Regions from separate parts of the Pseudomonas sp. GW821-FHT02H06 genome, predicted to be linked through region 2. Evidence: riboswitches for the same ligand, from Rfam matches in the RefSeq annotation. Region 2 holds a riboswitch; each other region holds the start of a gene.
The links. A riboswitch is a leader RNA that binds a small molecule or an ion and turns the genes downstream of it on or off. The one in region 2 is predicted to bind cobalamin.

Region 1 (7,367 bases), on a different contig from region 2:
GTTTGAGCAGCACCGGGTTCATGTCGGTGTGGGGTTCGAGGCCGCAGGCCTGGGCTTGCACGGCTTGGGCGCGGCCGATCTCGCCGCCGTCCGCGGTCACTGCGCTGTTGAGCGCCATGTTCTGCGGTTTGAACGGCACGGTTCGCACGCCCTGTCGGGTCAGCCAGCGGCACAGCGCCGTCACCAGCGTGCTTTTACCGGCGTCGGACGTGGTGCCCTGCACCATCAGGGTTTTGCCGATGTTCATGGGCGCTCCCGGGAGAACTCACTCAGTGCCTGTTCCAGACGCTGCCAGTCGGCGTCCTCGCGGGGCAGGCCGAACCGCAGGCTGCTGTTGTTGTTGCTGTTGTTAATAAAAAGCCGCAGAAGGATGCCCCGGTGTGCGCAGAACTCATACAGTTCTTCCGCCAGCGGCGTGATCAGCCACTGAAACAGCGCGCAGCCGCCCTTGGGCGCGAAGCCGTGGCGGCTGAGCACATCAACCAGACGCTGACTGGCCTGCTCGGTGCGCTGGCGCTGGCGTTGATGCCCGGCCACGTCGTTGAGACAGGCCTGACCGATGATGCGGGTTGGCCCGCTGACGGACCAAGGTCCGATCTGCCGCGCCATGACTTTGAGAAAGCGCGGCTCCGCCAGCACAAAACCCAGGCGCACACCGGCCAGCCCGAAGAACTTGCCGAACGAGCGCAATACGATGAGCCCCGAACGCTGGGTGTAAGCCGCTAGGCTCAACTCCGGCGTGTTGTCCATGAACGCTTCGTCGACCACCAGCCAACCACCACGCTGGGCCAGCCGCGTGTGCCATTCCAGCAGGCGTTCGGGCGTGAGGCTCAGGCCGGTGGGGTTGTTCGGGTTGACCACGACGAGCACGTCAAGGGTGTCGATGAACCGCTCCACTTCGTGCTCCAGCACCTCGCGCACCAGAAAACCGGTGTTGCGCCAGGCCTCGGCGTGCTCGGCGTAGGACGGCGACAGCACACCGACCTTGCCCGCCTGACGCAGACGCGGCAGCGCCTGAATCGCCGCTTGGGAACCGGCCACCGGCAACACGTCCGTGACGCCGTAATAGCGGCGGGCGGCGGCTTCCAGACCGTCATCGGTTTCCGGCAGGCGCGCCCAGGCCGCTTCCGGGATCGCCGGGATTGGCCATGACCACGGCGAGATCCCGCTGGACAGGTCCAGCCAGTCCGCCTCATCAATGCCGTATTTCAGGACTGCGCCACGCAATCGGCCGCCGTGTTCAAGCATAGAATTCTGTCCCCAGACACAAAATCAGCAACCACAGCCACACGCCGCGCTGCACCAGTTGCCAGCCTCGATCGATGGAGTCGGCGTCCGCCGGCACGCCTTCGCCCAGGGTCGCGCGCTCATGCAGCTCGCCGTGATAAATCGCCGGGCCACCCAGCTCGACGCCCAGCGCACCGGCGCCGGCGGCCATCACCGGGCCTGCGTTGGGGCTGTCCCACTTCGGGGCCTGGGTGCGCCAGCAGCGCAGGGCCAGTCGGGTGTTGCCCAGCAGCGCGTAGGTTAATGCCACCAAGCGTGCCGGAATGTAGTTGAGCAGGTCGTCGATTTTCGCCGCCGCCCAGCCGAAGCGTTCGAAGCGCTCGTTGCGATAGCCCCACATGGCGTCGAGGGTGTTGCTCAGGCGATAGAGCACAACGCCCGGCGCGCCCAGCACGACGAACCAGAAGATCGCCGCGAACACCGCGTCGCTGCCGTTTTCCAGCACCGATTCGGTGGCCGCACGGGCCACTTCGGTGCTGTCCAGCTCGGCGGTCTGGCGACTGACCAGATAGCCGACGCGCCGACGCGCTTCGGGCAGATCGTCGCCGCGCAGCGCCTGGGCGACCGGCTCGACGTGCTCGCCCAGACTGCGCAGACCCAACGCGCAGTACAGCGCCAGCACTTCCACCAGCCAGCCAACGAACGGCAGCCAGCTGAGCAACGTGGCGATCAGGGTCAGCGGAATCACGGCGATGAACCACGCCGTCACGCCATGGCTGCGCCAGCCCCGGCCGGCAGCATTCAGGCGCTGTTCGATGCGCTCGGCAAAACGGCCGAACGCCACCAGCGGGTGGTTCCGTTTTGGCTCGCCGAGCAACGCGTCCAGCGCGACCCCGGCGACGCTCAATAACGCCACACTCATGCAATCACTCCCCATGTGTTCTCGTAGACCAACTCTTGCAACGCGCGCGGCTGCGCCCAGCCCTCCAGCACCAGCATCGGCGCCGGGTAAAATTCCTTGACCGGGCCGAGGCACAGGATCGCCAGGGGTTTTGAACCGGTTGGCATCTTCAGCAGATCCGCCAGGGCCTGGGGATCGAACAGCGACACCCAGCCCATGCCCAGGCCCTCGGCACGGGCCGCCAGCCAGAGGTTCTGGATCGCGCAAGACAACGACGCCATGTCCATTTCCGGCAGGGTCCGGCGGCCGAAGATGTGTTTGTCGCGGTCGTCCATCAACGCAGCGACCAATACCTCGGCGCAGTCGCTGATGCCCTCGACCTTCAGCTTCATGAAATCGTCGGACCGCTCGCCCAAGGCTTCGGCGGTGCGAATGCGTTCCTCCTCCACCTGCGCCTGAATCTGCGTGCGCAAGGCCGGATCGGTGATGCGCAGGAAACGCCACGGCTGCATCAAACCGACGCTCGGCGCGTGGTGGGCGGCTTCGAGCAGACGGGCCAGCAACTCCGGCGCGACGGTGCCCCCGCAGAAGTGACGCATGTCGCGACGCTCGGCGATGGCGCGGTAAACGGCGGCGCGTTCGGGGTCAGTGAAGGTGTGTTCAGTCATGGCTCGCCTGTCCCGCGCGTGAAACACAGCAATCACCTGCGATGCGCCCCATGTAGGAGTGAGCTTGCTCGCGAAAGCGGTTTTTCAGAAAAGGAGTGGGATCGGACGCGCCCACTTCGCGAGCAGGCTCGCTCCCACAGAATGCGGCGGTTGAATTAGATGGGCTCATGGCAAAAACAGCGCCGCCATCGCCTGGGGATTCGAGGGAAAGTAAAAGTGGACATACGACGCAGTCATGCGCCCTTCGCGGTACACCGCTTCGGCGCCGCGCCCGCCATTGGGGCTGAGGCCGCGGGCGATGGGGGTCAGCTCGGTGCTGGTCAGGGAGTGGTGATAGGTGTGGCCACGCAGGATGCCTTCCGGCAGTTCGACCGATTGCAGGGCCAGGGCGGCCAGACGCTTTTGCATCACGGCTTCCCCCTTGAGCAAGCCCACCCCTTCGGCGCGCTGGCCGTCGACATCGGTCAGGGCATCGAGTAAATACAACATCCCGCCGCATTCGGCGAGCAAGGGTTTGCCGGCGGCGTGGTGCGCGCGAATCGCGGCCAGCATGCTGTGGTTTTCCGCCAGCGCCGTGTGATGCAGTTCCGGGTAACCGCCCGGCAGATACAGGCTGTCGGCGTCGGGCAGTTCGCGGTCGCGGATCGGCGAAAAGAACGACAGTTCGGCGCCCATCTCCCGTAGCAGGTCGAGGCTGGCGCCGTAGAAAAACGCGAACGCTTCGTCGTGGGCGATGGCGATTTTCACGCCGGCCAGCAGCGGTTCGGCCGGCACGAATTCCGGCGCGGTAAAGGTCACGGACGGTGGCAACGTGGCGTCGCAGGTGCTGGCCAGCGCGGTGGCCGCGGCGTCAAGGCGCATGTCCAGGTCATTCAATTCGCTGGCCTGCACCAGGCCGAGGTGCCGGCTGGGCAGCTCAATGCCGGTTTCACGGGACAGCGCGCCGTACCAGCGCAGGCCTTCGGTCAGGCTGCCTTCGAGCAACTGCGCATGGCGCACCGTGCCGACGCGATTGGCCAGCACGCCGGCAAATGGCAGGTCCGGCTGATAGCGCGCCAATCCCAACGCCAGTGCGCCGAAGGTCTGGGCCATGGCCGTGCCGTCAATAACCCCGAGGACCGGAACGCCGAAGCGCCGGGCCAGGTCTGCGCTGGAGGGCGTACCGTCGAACAAGCCCATGACGCCTTCGATGAGGATCAGGTCGGCGTCGGCGGCGGCTTCCCACAACAGGCGCCGACTTTCGGCCTCGCCGATCATCCACATGTCCAGTTGGTACACCGGATGGCCGCTGGCGCGTTCGAGAATCATCGGGTCGAGAAAGTCCGGCCCGCATTTGAACACGCGCACCTTGCGCCCCTGATTGCGATGCAGACGGGCCAGTGCGGCGGTGACGGTGGTTTTGCCCTGACCGGACGCAGGCGCGGCGATCAATACTGCCGGGCAGTGCCGGGGCTGGCGCTCACTCACAGTTCGATGCCTTTCTGCGCCTTGATGCCGGCTTGAAAGGCATGCTTGACCACGCCGATATCGGAAACGGTGTCGGAGAGGTCGATCAGTTCCTGTTTCGCCCCGCGACCGGTGACGATCACGTGCTGCATCGGCGGGCGTGCCTGCAAATCGCTCAGCACCTGCTCCAGGTCCAGATAGCCGTGCTTGAGGGCAATGTTCAGCTCATCAAGCACGACCATGCCGATAGAGGCCTCCTTGAGCATTTCCCGGGTCACGGCCCAGGCGGCTTCGGCCGCGGCAATGTCACGCTGGCGGTCCTGGGTTTCCCAGGTGAAGCCCTCGCCCATCACGTGGTAACGCACTTGTTCGGGAAAGCGGCGGAAGAACAGCTCTTCGCCGGTGCTGTGGCGGCCTTTGATGAACTGCACGACGCCGCACTGCATGCCGTGGCCCATGGCGCGGGCAAGCATGCCGAACGCCGAGCTGCTTTTGCCTTTGCCGTTGCCGGTCAGGACCAGCAGCAATCCGCATTCATTTGGCGCGCTGGAAATGCGCTCGTCCATCACCGCCTTTTTGCGCAGCATGCGCGCCAGGTGGCGTTCGTCACGTTCGGGGGATTCGCTCATCTCAGCTCTCCGCTTGAGGGCAGGTGTGGCAAACGGAGGGCACAGGCAAAGACTGTCAGCAGGCACCGGACATGGCCCGGCCTGCAGCAGAGCATCGCCCTCCGTGATGCTGTTCGATGGATCAGGCCGGTCTCCGGACTCATGAGTTGCCACAACCGTGGCAGGCCAGGCGCCTTCCCATGTTCAGCGAACACAGTGGCATTGTGCGTGGCCTTGACTCATTTACCGTTGCGGAGGCAGCGCCGGAATTGATCGCACGAGCAATCGCACCGGCTTCCCTGTTTCACCCTGTGGACCAACAAGGTCCCGGGCACCTGAAACATGGCGCGAAGGTTAGAGGGTTGACTGGGGAGCGTCAATCGAACCGTGGGCAGAGCGCCCACGGGTTTACGGGATTTCACCCTGGAATGCACAGGTGTTCCTGCAGCAGCCCATGAACACGTTGCCTCAAAAACGACTATTGCCTGGCAAGATTCGATGGCTGGATAACGCGCTTGGCATTCAGCCAGGCCTTTTGCCAATAAGGCTTGTCCAGGCTGTCGAGTTTGACCGTGCCGCCGGTGGCCGGCGCGTGAACGAATCGCCCTTCCCCGACGTAGATGCCGGCATGGCTGACGTGGGAGCCGCCGCCCGTCGCGAAGAACACCAGGTCACCGGTCTGCAACTGGCTGCGGTCGATGTCCGGGCCGCGCAGCGTGATCATTTCCCGCGTCGATCGCGGCAAAGTGATACCGGCGGCGTCGTGGTAGACATAGCCGATCAGGCCACTGCAATCGAAACCCGAATCAGGCGTGTTGCCGCCCCAGCGATAGGGCGTGCCAACGAGGCCGATCGCGCGCAACAGGACGTCGTCGGCGAGCGGTGAAGAAAACTGGGGAGGAGCGGAGACCACTGGCCGGTAGACGACCTTGCGTGGAGCAGGCGGTGGAGTGCTGGAACATGCGGCCAGCAGCACAGCCAGAGAGGCGACGATCAGGCGAACCGTTAACGACATAAACACGACAACCTGTGCGGGATGCAGCTTACTTTGCCGAGGGCCGGGGTCGCGCGCAAGAGGGGTTAGCCCTTTGCGCGCCCGGAATTAACGGGTTTGGCGCTTGATTGTAGTCGAGCTCATCGCGGTAGTGGTTGCAGGTACCGTTGAAGGTGCCATCGCCAGCGCGCGTTTGGCTTCGATGAACGTCTTGGCCCAGTAGGCATCGTCGAGGCTGTCGACGCGGACACCACCGCTGCGGCGGCTGCTGGAGTGGATGAATTGATCATCGCCCAGGTAGATGCCCGCATGGCTGACACGACCACGGCCGGCAGTGCTGAAGAACAGCAGGTCGCCTGGCTTGAGGTCATTGCGTTTAACGAGAGGGGCATCGATGTTGATCATTTCGCGGGAGGAACGCGGCAGGCTCATGCCCGCCTCTTCGCGGAAGAGATAACCGATGAAACCGCTGCAGTCGAAACCAGAGGTGGTCGACGTGCCGCCGAACCGATAGCGAGTGCCTATCAGGGATTTGCCGCGCTCGAGGATGCTGTCAGCCAGAACCGGCAGGCGGTACGGCTTGTTATCGGCAAATTGAGCGAGCTCGTCTTCGGTGGCGACTTCGTCATCCAGTACGGAGGATGCGTAATCGGCACGCTTGCTGGCGGATTGAGCGGTGGCAGAGTCCCGGAACTGGGGGCTTTGCGACTGTTGTTGCGACGTCGGCATCTGGGCCGCACAGCCGAACAACAGCGTTACGAGTGCGAGAGGCACGAGGGGTGCGAAGCGGTTTAGCATGTGCACGACCGTGGCTGAAGTGTAAAGAAGCCGAGACTATGCCTTCAATCGTACCCATTTGCAAATTCAATCGAAACAAATGTGACTTACGATGTCGTCCATCACTTCTAAGGCTCTACACCTCAGAAACGCATCCATGTGCGCGGAATGATCGGTCGGCGAAGGGTTTATCTCGGCAGTAAAGCCTCCCGTCACCCGAGCGCGCAGCATGGGCTCATGAATGTATGGGAAGCTGGCGGTGGTTCCGATGCTGAGCACAGCGTCAAAGCCTTTTGCCATCTCTTCCTGAAGCACGTTCAGTGCCAACTCTGGCAACATCTCCTCAAACAACACCACCGATGGCCTCAAAACGCCAGTACAGCGGGCGCACAGCGGTGGCAGTGGTCGGTTGAGGCGCTCGCTCAACAGCGGATCCTCGGCGCCACAAGATTGACAGTAGAGCGGCGCCAACTGGCCATGAATTTCGATCAGGCGTTCTGGCGGACTGCCCGCAGCGCGATGATAGCCGTCGACGTTTTGCGTCAACACCCAGCATTCCGGCTTGCGCCGCTGCAATTCGGCGATGGCATAGTGCGCCGCATTGGGACGTCCGCCCAGGCAAGCGCTGCCCAATTGTGCAATGTATTTCCAGCACAGCGCCGGATCACGACGCAGCATCGGGCCGGACAACGCCATTTCGATCGGCAGGCCGTCGTCGGTCTCGCCGTTGTACAGACCACCGACAC
Region 2 (7,367 bases):
CTGGACGACGCCGTTGTCGATTACGCGACTGACCGCATGGGTGGTCAACTGACCATCAAGGCGCCAAACGCCAAAGTGCCGATGGTCAACGCCGACAGCCCGATCAACGAGCGTATCAATTACTACCTGCAGACCGAGATCAACCCGGGTCTCGCCAGTCACGGCGGCCAGGTGACCTTGATCGAGGTGGTGGAAGAAGATGAGGCAAATGTCGCCATTCTGCAGTTCGGCGGTGGTTGCCAGGGTTGCGGTCAGGCAGATGTGACGCTCAAGGAAGGCATCGAGCGCACATTGCTGGAGCGCATCCCCGAGCTGACCGGTGTGCGTGACGTGACCGACCACACCCAGAAAGAAAACGCGTACTACTGAGTCAACGTGTGATTCCAGGAAGTATGGTGTTGCAGGCAAGCCCCGACGAGTTCGGGGCTTTTTTGTGGGCGCTCGCCAAGGTCTAGAGGCGCACGCTAGGGCCTGAACACATGGGCATGGCCCGCGCGATACAGCGATGACTCGCTGAACACGTCGTTGCCCAGTACCCGACCCACCAGGATCAGCGCGGTGCGACGAAATCCCTTGATCCGCACCTTCTCCTCGATATCTGCCAGTGTGCCGGTGACCCAATCCTGATCGGGCCAGCTGGCGCGATGCACTACGGCGATGGGGCAGTCGGCGCCATAGTGCGGCGTCAGCTCGGCGACGATCTTGCCGAGGTTATTGACCCCCAGATGGATCGCCATGGTTGCCCGGTGCCGTGCCAGATCGCCCAGGCTTTCGCCTTCGGGCATGTCGGTTTTGTCGGCGTAGCGGGTCAGGATCACGCTCTGGGAGATGTCCGGCAGCGTCAGCTCTGTCCCGAGCAACGCGGCGCAGGCGGCGGTGGCGGTGACGCCGGGGATGATTTCGAAGGGGATCTGCAGCTCGCGCAGGCAGCGGATTTGTTCGCCGACCGCGCCATACAGGCTCGGATCGCCGGAATGCACACGCGCCACGTCCTGGCCCTGTGCATGAGCGGATTTCATCAGCTCGATGATCTGCTGAAGGTGCAATGGAGCGCTGTTGGTGACCTGGATCGCCTGATGACCTTCCAGCACTGCTTCAGGCACCAGGGAACCGGCGTAGATGATCACCGGGCAGGAGCGGATCAGCCGCTGGCCTTTGACAGTGATCAGGTCCGGATCGCCGGGGCCGGCGCCGATGAAAAAAACAGTCATGGGGTGTCCTGATTGGAGTTCATTTGAGCAGTGGCTCGTCGGATGCATTCTCCCTGAGCGCACTCGGTCTGACTTTGTAGGACTGGCTTTAGCCGGGAAGGGGCCCTAGGGCACACCATCAAAATCTGCGGTGTGACTACTGACGTCTTCCCGGCTAAAGCCGGTCCTACAAGGGTTGGCCGGTCCTACAAGATTGCGGTTGCCAGAGCAAAGGTCCCGTGGGGGCTTTTTCGGCGGGGGATGACCAAGGTCGCGGGCGCGCCGGTCAACCGTGTCACCATCGCCAGCGCCGCGCTTTCTGCCACGCCGTAGCAGCCGGTGCGTTCGAAGGCGATGTCCGAACGGTAAGTCAGCTGTGCCTCGTAAGCCGCCAGATCATCCGCGCTGAAAAACCCGATCGTCAGCCCCAGCTCATGACCCAGTTCCAGCAGCCCTACCTCAGCCGACTTGCCGTCAATGGAGGCGAGGGCGGCAACGTCTTTCAGCTCAAGACGACCCTCCCGCAACCCATCCTCCATCAACTGTCGAAGCTCCAACGCCGAACAGCCGCGCTGGCAGCCCAGACCGACCACCCACAGCGGCCGATCGCGCACTTCATTCACAGAGCAGGCTTCAAACCGACGTGCGTCTCGGTCGCTTCATTGCGCCGAAACAACCAAGCGCTGATCCAGCCCAGGGCAATCCAGAAAACCGCATTGGTCAGCAGCGACGCGATCTTGAATTGCGCTTCAAGGGCTTCCGGCGCCAGTGCCAAATGCACCGCCGGTTGCGGCGCGCCGACGATATGCGGCACCACCAGGATCACCGCGCCCAAGGCCTTCAACACCCAGTGCCGTGCAAACACTATCAATGCCAGGCCTGCAGCCGTGGAGGCGGCGGTGCCGACCCACCAGATCTGCCGTTGGGTCAGATCCGCCGCGACAGTGCCGGGCAGCTCGGGCGGCAAACCAAGAGTGGGCGCCAGCACGAACACCGCATAACCGGCCAACCCCCACAGCACGCCTTCGCGGGCACTGGTCGGCGTACGCAGGGTGTACAGCGCCGCCAGCATCAGGGCGAAGCCGACCGCGACCACCAGATTGCCGCCGGTGGTGGACAGCACGCGCTGCCAGCCGTCTTCCGGCTCCCAGGCTTCGGCGTCATGGACGTGGCCGGCCATCGCACCCTCGGCGTGCTCGTGCATCTCGGCAGCCGGGGCCTTTTCGTAGGTCTCCGCCTGCAGGATCAGTGGCGCCACCGAGAAGCTTTGGAGCAGTGTCAACAGCAGGGCGGCGAGCAGTCCGGTGAACCCGGCCGTTTGCGCAATTCGCTTGAACATGGCGGCGGGTCTCAATGGCACGGGAAGGCGGAGCTGTGACGGGTGTCGTGTGCCGCGTTGTGCACCGCATCGATGTGGGAGAAACCGGCGAAGTACACTAGAAACGCACCGAGAAACATCGCGCTGACGGCGGCGACAAGGCGCTGGCTTTGGGTGGCGGTCACGGCTGTTGTGGTGTTTGTGCTGGTGCCGGACGTCTGGCGGGGTGTGCTGATGGACATGGCGCTTCCCTCTGAAGTGGATTCAGCGGACGGAAAGGCGCGAAGACACCGCAGACGAAGGCCGGCAGTGATCAACAGCGCCCGCCCACCGCGGGTTGTTATGGTGCGTTATCGGGCCGGTCTCCGGGCTCGCGAGGGGCACATGCATCAGCCGTTACAGCCGACGTGCCTTCAAGAATCGCCTTCCCATATCGATGCCGACACAGTGGATCTGACTCTTCACTCGCTTACCGTTGCGGGGGCAGCACCGGACTGATACACACCCGAAGGTCTGTACGCACCGGTTTCCCGTTTCACCCTGTGAAGGGCACCCGTAACAAGGTGTGTAGCAGACCACGGGCTGTTTGGCTCGTCAATCGGCCCTTCAGCCGATGCGTCAATCAATGCAGCGATCGGTGCGTCAATTGGCGCGGCACTCATTGCAAAGCACGATTGACCGGCCTCCAGTCACTGCGTAGCCTTGCGCACTTGAGGTTCGCCGGGCGCCTTTATCAACTACCAAGGCCACCGGCGCTAAGAAGGGAATGCGGTTTCAAGCCGCAGCTGCCCCCGCAACTGTAAACGGACAGCTTCATTGCACAGCCACTGCGCGAGCGGGAAGGCGCAATGAATGCCAGTCGCCTGATGATGCCTGTCAGCGACCGGCCGCCGTGAGCCAGGAGACCTGCCTCGAATCGGACCGCCTGCAAGCGGCCGAGGAATTCCACTACAACCGGGCGGGGTGATCCGGTGGCGAATTTAACCGCGCGCCTGCTTCCACCGGCCTGCGCTGTTTTCGTCCTCGTTGCCCCGCCGCACGCCTGAGGGCAACCGATGAAAACACTGGCCAAACTCCCTGTCACCATCGTCACCGGCTTTCTCGGCTCGGGCAAAACCACCTTGTTGCGGCACATGCTCGACAACGCCGAAGGCCGGCGCATCGCCGTCATCGTCAATGAGTTCGGCGAACTGGGCATCGACGGCGACATCCTCAAGCAATGCACCATCGGCTGCACCGAAGAAGAAGCCGTCGGTCGTGTGTACGAGCTGGCCAACGGCTGCCTGTGCTGCACTGTTCAGGAAGAGTTCTTTCCGGTGATGCAGGAACTGGTCGCCCGTCGCGGCGACCTCGATCACATCCTCATCGAAACCTCGGGCCTGGCCCTGCCGAAACCGCTGGTTCAAGCCTTCCAGTGGCCGGAAATTCGCAACGCCTGCACCGTCGACGCCGTGATCACCGTGGTCGACAGCCCGGCCGTGCTCGCGGGCACCTTCGCCGCGTTCCCGGACCAAGTCGACGCCCAGCGCAAGCTTGACCCGAACCTGGATCACGAATCGCCGCTGCACGAACTGTTCGCCGACCAACTGGCCAGCGCCGATCTCGTCGTGCTGAACAAGGCCGACATGCTCGACGCGGATGCTCTCGCCGCCGTGCGTGCCGAAGTCGCCGAAGAACTGCCGCCGGCGGTGAAGATCGTCGAAGCGAACCGGGGCCAGCTGCCGATCAGCGTATTGCTGGGCCTGGGCGCCGAATCCGAGCTGCACATCGACGGGCGCAAGACCCACCACGATCACCACGAAGGCGACGATCATGATGATCACGACCATGACGCCTTCGACTCGATTTCCATCACGCTGCCCCAGGCCGACGAATCGCTGTTGCTCGACGCGCTGACCCAGGCCGTCGTCCAGCACGGCATCCTGCGTGTCAAAGGCTTCGCCGCCATTCCCGGCAAACCCATGCGCTTGTTGGTGCAAGGCGTCGGCACGCGTTTCGACAAGCATTTCGACCGCGCCTGGAAGCCAGACGAAGCTCGGGAAACCCACCTGGTGCTGATCGGCCAGGAACTGGACGCCGGCGTCCTTGAAGCGCAATTGCGCGATGCAGTCTCAGGCATAAAAGGCTAACCATGCACCTGCTGCGTACACAGCCCGGCGGCTTCGTCCCCGACGACAGCATCGCTGACCTGGGCCAGACGCCCGCCGAGCTGGTGATCCTGTGCAGCGCCGACTCGAATCTGGCGCTGCTGGCTGAAACCGCGCGGCAATTGCCGGATAGCTACCCAAGCCTGCGCCTGGCCAATCCGATGCAGGTGCAAAACCATGCGTCGGTGGATTTGTACGTCGACGAGGTGCTGCGCCACGCGAAAGTCATCCTGATTTCCCTGCACGGCGGCATCGGCTACTGGCGTTACGGCGTCGAGCGGCTGGTGGAGCTGGCCGCGAAAGGCGTGAAGCTGATTCTGGTCCCGGGCTGTGATCGGCCAGACCCCGAGCTGAGCGGCCTGAGCACGGAATCCGTCGAAGACCGCGAGCGTCTCTGGCATTACCTGCGTCAGGGCGGCAAGCACAACGCGCTGGCGCTGTTCAATTTCATCGCCACACGCTGGCTGGGTGGCGACTACCCGTGGGCCGAGCCGCAAACCCTGCCGCGCACCGTGATTTATCACCCGCAGAACGCCAACGCCGACCTGGCCCGCTGGCAGGCCGACTGGCGCGCCGATCAGCCGGTCGCGGCCGTGCTTTTCTATCGCTCCCACCTGCAGGCAGCCAACACCGGCTTCATCGATGTGTTCTGCGAGCGCTTGTCGGCCCAGGGCCTGAACCCGTTGCCGATTGCCGTCGCCAGCCTGAAGGAAGCCGGCTGCATGAGCGCGATACAGGACTGGCTCGACGAGGTTGATTGCGAGGTCATTCTCAACACCACCGGCTTCGCCCAATCCAGCCCGGAAGCGCCAGATGTTCGGCCGTTTCGCCGAGACATCCCGGTCATTCAGGCCATTTGCGCCCAGGACAACGAACCCGCCTGGCAGGCAAGCGCCCAAGGGCTGGGCCCCCGCGACCTGGCGATGCACATCGCGCTGCCGGAACTGGACGGGCGCATCATCAGCCGGCCAATCAGCTTCAAGGACCTGGCCTGGCACAGCGAGCGCAGTCAGTCCGACGTGGTTTGCTACCGCGCCCAGCCGGAACGCATGGATTTCGTCGCCGAACTGGCCCGGCGCTGGGTGCTGCTTGCCCGCACCGCCAACACCGACAAGCGCGTAGCGCTGATTCTGGCGAACTACCCCACCCGCGACGGGCGCATTGGCAACGGCGTCGGCCTCGACACCCCGGCGGCCGCGCTGAACATCCTGAAGGCCATGCAGGCCGAGGGTTACCCGGTTGAAGGCCTGCCCGAGACCGGTACTGCGCTGATTCACGCCTTGCTCGGCGGCGTCACCAACGATCCGGACAGCCTCGATCAACGGCCGTGCCACCAGAGCATGGCCATGGACGAGTACAAGGCGGCGTTTCAAGCGCTGCCGCAAGCCAATCGCGATGCAGTCATCGCGCGATGGGGCGCCCCTGACACCGACCCCATGTGTCGGGACGGGCGGATGATGATCGCCGGCCTGCGTTTCGGCATGACCTTCGTCGGCATTCAACCGGCGCGGGGCTACAACGTGGACCACAGCGCGGTGTATCACGACCCTGATCTGGTCCCGCCCCACGGCTATCTGGCGTTTTACTTCTGGCTGCGCAAACGCTATGGCGCTCATGCTGTCATCCACGTCGGCAAGCACGGCAATCTGGAATGGCTGCCGGGCAAAGGCGTCGGTCTGTCCGAGTATTGCTGGCCGGACGCGATCCTTGGCCCGATGCCGAATATCTACCCGTTCATCGTCAACGATCCGGGCGAGGGCGCCCAGGCCAAGCGCCGCACCCAGGCGGTGATCATCGACCACTTGATGCCACCGCTGACCCGCGCCGAAACCTACGGTCCGTTGCGCGACCTTGAACTGCTGGCGGACGAATATTACGAAGCGCAGCTGCTTGATCCGCGCCGCGCCAGGGAGCTGCAAAAAGACATTCTCAGGCTGGTGCGCGAGACCCACATCGACCGCGAACTGGCGATGGACGGGGACGCCAACAGCGAGGCCGACGCCGCCGTGTGGCTGCCGCGCCTGGACACCTACCTGTGTGACCTGAAGGAATCGCAGATCCGCGACGGCTTGCACGTATTCGGCGAGTCGCCCACCGGCCGGCTGCGCATCGACACGCTGCTGGCCATGGTGCGCGTGCCTCGCGGCGATGGTCGCGGCGGTCAGGCCAGTCTGCTGCGGGCATTGAGTCAGGCGCTGGCGCTGGATTTCGACCCGCTGGACTGTGATCTCGGTGCGCCATGGACCGGCGACAAACCTCACGCATTACATGAAGTCAGCGCTGAACCATGGCGCACGACGGGTGATACCCGCGAGCGGCTGGAGCTTTTGGCTGCGCAGATGATTGAGAAGATTGCCAGCGGCGTGCCTATCAGTAATACCTTTGCAAACAACAGCTTGTCCGATGTTGTTCAGTCTCTGCATGAAGTGGTTATCCCTCGCCTAGACGCCTGCGGTCCAGCCGAAATGTCGAATCTGCTCAGCGCGCTAAGTGGGCGTTTCGTCCCGGCCGGCCCGAGCGGCGCCCCCAGCCGAGGACGGCTGGACGTGCTACCGACCGGGCGCAACTTCTTCTCCGTGGACGTGCGCAATCTGCCGACCATGACCGCGTGGCGCATTGGTTTCCAGTCGGCAAATCTGTTGCTGGAGAGGCACTTACAGGATCATGGTGATTATCTACGTCAACTGGGGCTTTCGGTCTGGGGCACGGCGA
Region 3 (7,367 bases), on a different contig from region 2:
ACGTTGCGCGAAGTCCACAAACTGCGCGTGCTGACCGTGAACACCCACAAGGGCTTCACCGCCCTGAACCGGCGTTTCATCCTGCCGGAGTTGCGTGAAGCCGTGCGCAGCACCGGTGCCGACCTGGTTTTTCTCCAGGAAGTCCTCGGCGGCCATGACCGCCACGCCGCCAAGTACGAAGACTGGCCCGACACGCCGCACTACGAATTTCTCGCCGACAGTATGTGGACGGACTTCGCCTACGGCCGCAACGCGGTCTACCCCGATGGCCACCACGGCAACGCGCTGCTGTCCAAATACCCGATCCTGCACTACCGCAATCTGGACATCTCGATCACCGGGCCGGAGCGCCGCGGCTTGCTGCACTGCGTGCTGCAAGTGCCAGGGCATGCCGAGGTCCATGCGATTTGCGTGCACCTCAGCCTGCTGGAAAGCCATCGCCAGTTGCAGCTGAACTTGCTCTGCGACCTGCTTGACTCCCTGCCCGAGGATGCCCCGGTGGTAATCGCCGGCGACTTCAACGACTGGCAGCTTCAGGGCAACAAGCGTCTGCAGCGTTGCGGCTACCTGCATGAGGCCTTCGAGCGCAGTCAGGGGCGGCTGGCGAAGACCTACCCGGCGCGCTTCCCGATGCTGCGTCTGGACCGCATCTACCTGCGCAACGCCACCAGCCACCAGCCGAAAATCCTCGGCACGCGGCCGTGGACCCATCTGTCCGATCACCTGCCGCTGACCGTCGAAGTGCACATGTAACAGCGGGTATCACTCGTCACCGCCGTTGGTCTGCCAGTCAAGCGACGGGTTAAACCATTGCGTGAACGCCCCCTCACAGTTAAGGCGAGGCACCTGTCTCGCCTTCTCAATAACAAGAGGTCTGCGATCATGGCTAACACCGGAAAGTCGAACCCTGGCAATTTTGCGAACGATAAAGAGAAAGCGTCCGAAGCCGGCAAGAAAGGCGGACAGGCTTCAGGCAGCGGCAATGCCGGAAGCGATATGAAGAAAGAATCGGGTGCAGGCGCGAGCGGCACCGGCAAGAAAGGCGGCTCAGGCGGCAAGTCGTAACGACGTGCGGCTGAGTGAAGCGAGCGAGGGCCAAGGCTCTCGCTCTTTTGTTTGAGCATCAGTCAAAAAAGCAATGTACGCCTCATAGCAAGCACACGTGTAAGCGGCATCCTCCCCCCTCATTTATCCGGATCGATCAGCGGCACCGTCGCGTCCCGATCAAACTGCGAACCCGGGTCTTCGTTGCCCGGATCCAAGTCGGCGTCAAATCCTGTCTCTTCGTCACCCGGCTGGGGAGCGGGGCGCGGCGGAACGGGTGCAGCGTCAGGTGTATGGGATTGCATGGCAGTCACCTCTCGTTTCAATGTGGCCAATAATAGAGTCAGAGGGCTCGACAACGACCGGGTTCAATGGATCGAGCTTAGCTGGCGCTGACGGTCCAGTGCACGGCGTCTTCGGCAAACTGCAATTGCTCGACACGATGGGCAATGCCGCACGCCAGGGAGTCTTCAGCGCGGATCACCTTCTCCTCCGCTGACAGGCAGCGCCCTATGTCCAGCGGGTGCACCGCGCTCACGGTTTCGCTCTGATAGATGTTCACGTAGCGCTGCAGGTCGTTGTCCAGGCTGCGCAGGTATTCGCGCATGCGTGAGTGGTCTACCGAGCTCTGATTGAAGTACCAGCTCATGGGATGGATCAGAAAACGCGAGTGGGGGCAGACGATCCGCTCTTGAGCCGCCAGGTAGATGACGATGCCCATGGATTCGATGTTGCCGCTGTTCAACGCGCGGATCGGCACTTTCAGGGATTTCAGGAAGTTGTACAGGGTGAATCCCAGTGCCGTGCTGCCGCCGGCGGTCGACAGATTCAGCAGCAATCCGGTCGCGCCCTTGCTGAGGGCTTCGAGGCAGCGATCGCGAAAATGCTCGGTGCTGGCCTGATCGACCCCGCAATGGAAATGAATGATGTGCTCGCTCATCGGCGGCCTCGCTGGTCATGGATGGCGTACTCACGGGCCTCTTCCCGGCTGAAGCCGGTCCCGCAGAGGAATCGCAGGAGCTGGTCCCAGTGAGGTACCGCAAATAGCGAGATTTGCATGGACTGAGGATAGCCGCTCACCGAGCATGTGAAAGTCCACCGCCGCGGATTACGAAGAACCCCTGCGGCAATCAACAGTCAGTAAAGAAGCTTCGCCGGTTTCATCGTGCTCGATCCGGGCCATGAACCGCGCGACATCCAACACGCCCCACCGCACAGGACATCTTCCATGAGTCTGCACGACAAGATCATCGGCCGCCTCGGCTTCGGCTCCGCACCGCTGGGCAACATGTTCCGCACCATCGACGAGGAGGAAGCAGCGGCCACCGTTCAATCCGCCTGGGACCAGGGCATTCGCTATTTCGACACGGCGCCCATCTACGGCGCCGGCTTATCCGAGCAGCGCCTGGGCAAGGCCCTCGCCGGCGTCCCACGCGACCAATACACCCTGAGCACCAAAGTCGGCCGGCTGATTTCCGACGAGATCGATACCGAGACCCGCAGCGGCCCGTTCGCCGAAGGCCTGAAAAACAAGATCGTCACCGATTATTCCGCCGACGCCACGCTGCGTTCCATTGAAGCGAGCCTGGAGCGGTTGAACACTGATCGTCTGGATATCGTGTTTGTCCACGACGTCGCGCAGGACGCCCACGGCGATGCCTGGATCGAGCATTTCAATATCGCCCGCACTGGCGCTTTCCGCGCCCTCACCCGCCTGCGCGAAGAAGGCGTGATCAAGGCCTGGGGCCTGGGCGTCAACCGCGTCGAGCCGTGCGAACTGACGCTGGATCTGGAAGAAGCCCAGCCCGATGGTTTCCTGCTCGCCGGCCGTTATTCGCTGCTCGATCACGACCAACCGCTGCAACGGCTGTTCGACAAGGCCCGTCAGCACAACGCCGAATTCGTCGTCGGCGGGCCTTACAGCTCCGGCGTGTTGGTGGGCGGCAAGCATTTCGAGTACCAGGAAGCGTCGCCAGCGATGCTCGACAAGGTGGCGCACATTCAGGAGATCGCCCGTCAGTACCAGGTCGACATCAAATCGGCAGCGCTGCAATTCGTCCTTGCCAACCCCCTGGTGGCGGCGGTGATTCCGGGTGCCAGCCGCCCTTCGCGGATCATCGAGGACGTCACCGCGCTTAACGCACAGGTGCCTGACGGTTTCTGGCAGGCCATGCGCGATCAGGGCTTCATCGCCCTGCAGGCGCCCGTGCCGATGAAAGACTGATATCGTGGGCAACGACGCCGGGCCAGACGCCCGGCCTTGTTTTCTGCGCGAGATCTGTCCATGCGAATTCTGATCGTCAACGTCAACACCACCGAATCCATGACCGAGACCATTGCCGAGCAGGCCCGCAGCGTGGCCTCGCCTGGCACCGAGATCATCGGCCTGACCCCGCGCTTCGGCGCCGAGTCGGTGGAAGGCAATTTCGAAAGCTACCTGGCGGCCATCGCGGTGATGGACCGGGTGATGTCCTACGAAGGGCCTTATGACGCGGTGATTCAAGCCGGCTACGGCGAGCATGGCCGCGAGGGTTTGCAGGAATTGCTCGATGTGCCGGTGGTGGACATCACCGAAGCGGCGGCCAGCCTGGCGATGTTGTTGGGGCACAAATACGCCGTTGTGACGACACTGGACCGCACCGTGCCGCTGATCGAAGACCGCCTGAAGCTGGCCGGGGTGTACGAGCGCTGCGCATCGGTGCGGGCCAGCGGCATGAGCGTGCTGGAGCTGGAGGCATCGCCGGAGCGTGCGGTCGAGGCCATTGTCGAGCAGGCCATCGAAGCGGTGAATCGGGACAAGGCCGAGGTGATTTGCCTGGGCTGCGGCGGCATGGCCGGCCTGGATCAACTCATCCGTGACCGCGCCGGCGTGCCCGTGGTGGATGGCGTGACCGCTGCGGTGGCACTGGCGGAATCACTGGTGCGTCTGGGGTTGAAGACCTCGAAAGTGCGGACCTATGCGACGCCACGGCCGAAGAAGATCGTGGGTTGGCCGTTTAAGCTCTAAGCCGGTGGTGTTGAGCTCACGCCGATGGCGCTGCAAACACATACCTTGTGGGAGCGAGCTCGCTCGCGAAGACTGCATTCCAGCCGCAGAAGATTTAGCGGATGTGCTGGCCTCTTCGTGAGCAAGCCCACTCCCACAGGTGTTGCGTCCGTCCAGTTACTGCGAGGTGTCAATACATCTCCGGCACACTGTCGCTGCATTCGCCTCTCCCCACCGAATCGTTTAGTATCCCCGCCGCCGGTTTCCGCTCGGAATTAATAGGGAATCCCCAGGCGCGTGCTGCGCGCTGAAAGGGAACTGTCCCCGCAACTGTAGGCGCTGAGCCCTGCTTCCTGTTTGCCACTGGGTCACCCCGGGAAGGCCGAAGCACGGCGATGAAGCGCCAGTCAGGAGACCTGCCGGCCAGCATATTCATTCACCGGCGGGGTGTCCGGGGAAGGACTCCCGTTCGCGTGCCGTGCGCGCACCATGAGCTCGCCCTTTTTTCCGGGGCGTCTGTCGGGATGGACTTTCCAGCGCCTGCTTCGCCAAGCATTCAGGCTATCTGGAGATCGCTGTTCATGCCGCTGCGCCGCCTCGCCGCCCTGCTTGTCACCCTGACCTTGCCCACTGCCGCCCTCGCAGCGTCGACGATTTACCCCTTGACCGTGGACAACTGCGGCCAAGCGCTGACCTTCACCCACGTCCCGCAGAAAACCGTGACCATTGGCCAGGCCGCCACCGAGATGCTGTATGCGCTCGGCCTGGGCCCGAACGTCGTGGGTACGTCGCTGTGGTTCAATCCCGTTCTACCGCAGTACCAAACCCTCAACGACGGCATCGAGCGTCTGGCCGACAACGCGCCGAGTTTTGAATCGGTGATCGGCAAACGCCCGGATTTCGTCCCGGTGCAGTTTGAGTGGATGGTCGGGCCACAGGGCGCCGTTGGCACCCGCGAGCAGTTCCGCGACCTGGGCATCCCCACCTACATCCTGCCGTCCGATTGCGAGGGCAAGAACAACCGGGTCGGCGCCGACGGCACGCGCCTCGAAGCCTTCCGCATCGACACGCTGTACAAAAGCCTGCGGCAGCTGGCGCAGATTTTCGACGTGCAGGACCGTGGCGAGCAGTTGATCGCGGATTACCAGGCGCGAATGGCTCGGGCTGTGGCGCAGGCGAACGCCCATGCCAACCCGCCCGTCTCGGCGGTCTTCTGGTTTTCCAGCCCGGACATCAACGTCGATCCGTACGTGGCCGGACGCAAGGGCATTCCCAACTTCATGCTCGACACCCTCGGCATGCGTAACGTCATCGACTCTGACGAGGAATGGCCGACCGTGGGCTGGGAAACCATCGCCAAGGCCAACCCGACCGTGCTGGTCATCGCGCGCATGGACCGCCGCCGCTTCCCGGCGGACGATCACGAGAAGAAGCTGGCCTTCCTCCGCTCGGACCCGGTCACACGGAATATGGATGCGGTGAAAAACAATCGCATCGTGATCATGGACGCCAGCGCCATGGAGTCCAGCGTCAGGCTGTTCGACGGCATCGAGCAACTGGCCCAGGCCATTCACCCCCAATGACCTCGCTCCGTACTCCTCGCTCAAGCATCGTCCGAATGTTCGGCCACGGCGCCTGGGCGACCGCGTTGCTGGCGTTGGCGGTGCTGGCGGGCGTGGCGATCGGCGAGACGTCGATCAGCCTGCCGGTGATCGTTCAGGTGCTGGCGAACAAGCTGTGGGCCACAGGCTATCCCCTCGACCCCATCGATGAGGGCATCGTCTGGAATTACCGCCTGACCCGGGCCATCGTGGCCGCCACCTGCGGCGCAGGGCTCGCCGTGTCGGGCGTGGTCTTGCAATCGCTGCTGCGCAACCCGCTGGCCGATCCCTACTTGCTGGGCATTTCCGCCGGGGCTTCGACCGGCGCGGTGCTGGTGGCGATCATCGGCATCGGTGCCGGGACGATCTCCCTGTCCACCGGCGCGTTTGCCGGGGCGATTGCTGCCTTCGCGCTGGTCGCCCTGCTCGCCCGCTCCTCTCGGGGCCAGACCGCTGCCGGCCAGATCATCCTGGCGGGCATTGCCGGGTCCCAGCTCTTCAATGCCCTGACCTCCTTCCTGATCACCAAGTCGGCCAATGCCGAGCAGGCCCGCGGGATCATGTTCTGGTTGCTGGGCAATCTCAGCGGCGTGCGCTGGTCGTCGGTGGCGCTGTCGGTGCCGGTCGTGGTGCTCGGCTTGCTGGTGTGCCTGTGGCATCGGCGCGCGCTGGATGCGTTCACCTTTGGCAGCGATTCAGCGGCGTCCCTGGGCATTCCGGTACGCCGGGTGCAGGCCGTGCTGATTCTCACCGCCGCGCTGATGACGGCGGTGATGGTGTCGATCGTCGGCTCCATCGGCTTCGTCGGGCTGGTGATTCCCCACGCGGTGCGCCTGATGGCCGGGGTGCGTCATGCCCGGTTGTTGCCCTTGAGCGCCCTGATTGGCGCGCTGTTCATGATTGCCGCCGATGTGCTGTCGCGCACCTTGATCAAGGGTCAGGTGTTGCCGATCGGGGTCATCACGGCGCTGGTGGGCGCGCCGGTTTTTGCCATGATTCTGGTCCGCGGGAATCGTCCTCGATGAACGCCCGTCAGGAGGTGCCCGGCACCATGCTGGAAGGGAGTGACCTGAGTTATTCGGTCAAGGGCGCGTCGCTGCTCAGTGGGGTGAGCCTGGCGATTCGGCCGGGGGAGAACCTGGGGATTGTCGGGCCCAATGGCTCGGGGAAGTCGACGCTGCTGAAGTTGCTGGCGGGGATTCAGTCGCCGTCTCAGGGCGATGTTCGCCTGGGCGGGCAGCGATTGTCGTCGCTGAGTCGGCGGGACATTGCGCGGCAGGTGGCGGTGGTGGAGCAGCACGCGCAGACGGGTGATTCGATCAGTCTGTTGCAGGCGGTTGAGTTGGGCCGTACGCCGTGGCTGTCGGCGCTGGCGCCGTGGGGCGCGGACGATGACCGGATTGTGGCGCAGGCGCTGGCGGATGTGAGTTTGCAGCACTTGGGGCATCGGGCGTGGCATACGTTGTCGGGTGGGGAGCAGCAGCGGGGGCATATTGCGCGGGCTTTGGCGCAGCGCCCGCAGGTGTTGTTGCTGGATGAGCCGACGAATCATCTGGATATTCAGCAGCAGTTGTCGATTTTGCGGTTGGTGCAGGATTTGCCGGTGACGACGGTGGTGGCGTTGCATGATTTGAATCAGGCGCTGGGGTGTGATCGTCTGGCGGTGATGGACGGCGGGCGGTTGGTGGCGTTGGGTTCGCCCTTTGATGTGTTGTCGCCGGAGCTATTGGGTGAGG

Region 1: another riboswitch for cobalamin. It lies ahead of cobO (cob(I)yrinic acid a,c-diamide adenosyltransferase); the one in region 2 lies ahead of cobW (cobalamin biosynthesis protein CobW).
Region 3: another riboswitch for cobalamin. It lies ahead of AC07VF_RS23135 (ABC transporter substrate-binding protein); the one in region 2 lies ahead of cobW (cobalamin biosynthesis protein CobW).

Annotation. Positions count from the first base shown of each region.
Region 1 is NZ_JBWKVD010000001.1:168,355-175,721, forward strand. It holds gene AC07VF_RS00815 (cobyric acid synthase) at 1-247, opposite strand, end outside; gene cobD (threonine-phosphate decarboxylase CobD) at 244-1,248, opposite strand; gene cbiB (adenosylcobinamide-phosphate synthase CbiB) at 1,241-2,149, opposite strand; gene bluB (5,6-dimethylbenzimidazole synthase) at 2,146-2,796, opposite strand; gene AC07VF_RS00835 (cobyrinic acid a,c-diamide synthase CobB) at 2,962-4,263, opposite strand; gene cobO (cob(I)yrinic acid a,c-diamide adenosyltransferase) at 4,260-4,871, opposite strand; cobalamin riboswitch at 4,979-5,204, opposite strand; gene AC07VF_RS00845 (C40 family peptidase) at 5,329-5,865, opposite strand; gene AC07VF_RS00850 (C40 family peptidase) at 5,953-6,642, opposite strand; gene AC07VF_RS00855 (NAD-dependent deacylase) at 6,709-7,367, opposite strand, start outside.
Region 2 is NZ_JBWKVD010000002.1:23,607-30,973, forward strand. It holds gene nfuA (Fe-S biogenesis protein NfuA) at 1-369, shown strand, start outside; gene cobM (precorrin-4 C(11)-methyltransferase) at 465-1,211, opposite strand; gene AC07VF_RS03205 (cobalamin biosynthesis protein) at 1,397-1,813, opposite strand; gene AC07VF_RS03210 (CbtA family protein) at 1,810-2,529, opposite strand; gene AC07VF_RS03215 (CbtB domain-containing protein) at 2,541-2,750, opposite strand; cobalamin riboswitch at 2,848-3,080, opposite strand; cobalamin riboswitch at 3,205-3,436, shown strand; gene cobW (cobalamin biosynthesis protein CobW) at 3,564-4,637, shown strand; gene cobN (cobaltochelatase subunit CobN) at 4,640-7,367, shown strand, end outside.
Region 3 is NZ_JBWKVD010000019.1:39,916-47,282, reverse strand. It holds gene AC07VF_RS23165 (endonuclease/exonuclease/phosphatase family protein) at 4-753, shown strand; gene AC07VF_RS23160 (con-10 family general stress protein) at 883-1,065, shown strand; gene AC07VF_RS23155 (hypothetical protein) at 1,185-1,349, opposite strand; gene AC07VF_RS23150 (ATP-dependent Clp protease proteolytic subunit) at 1,427-1,984, opposite strand; gene AC07VF_RS23145 (aldo/keto reductase) at 2,273-3,268, shown strand; gene AC07VF_RS23140 (aspartate/glutamate racemase family protein) at 3,329-4,051, shown strand; cobalamin riboswitch at 4,273-4,468, shown strand; gene AC07VF_RS23135 (ABC transporter substrate-binding protein) at 4,612-5,613, shown strand; gene AC07VF_RS23130 (FecCD family ABC transporter permease) at 5,649-6,656, shown strand; partial or broken gene AC07VF_RS23125 (ABC transporter ATP-binding protein) at 6,653-7,367, shown strand, end outside.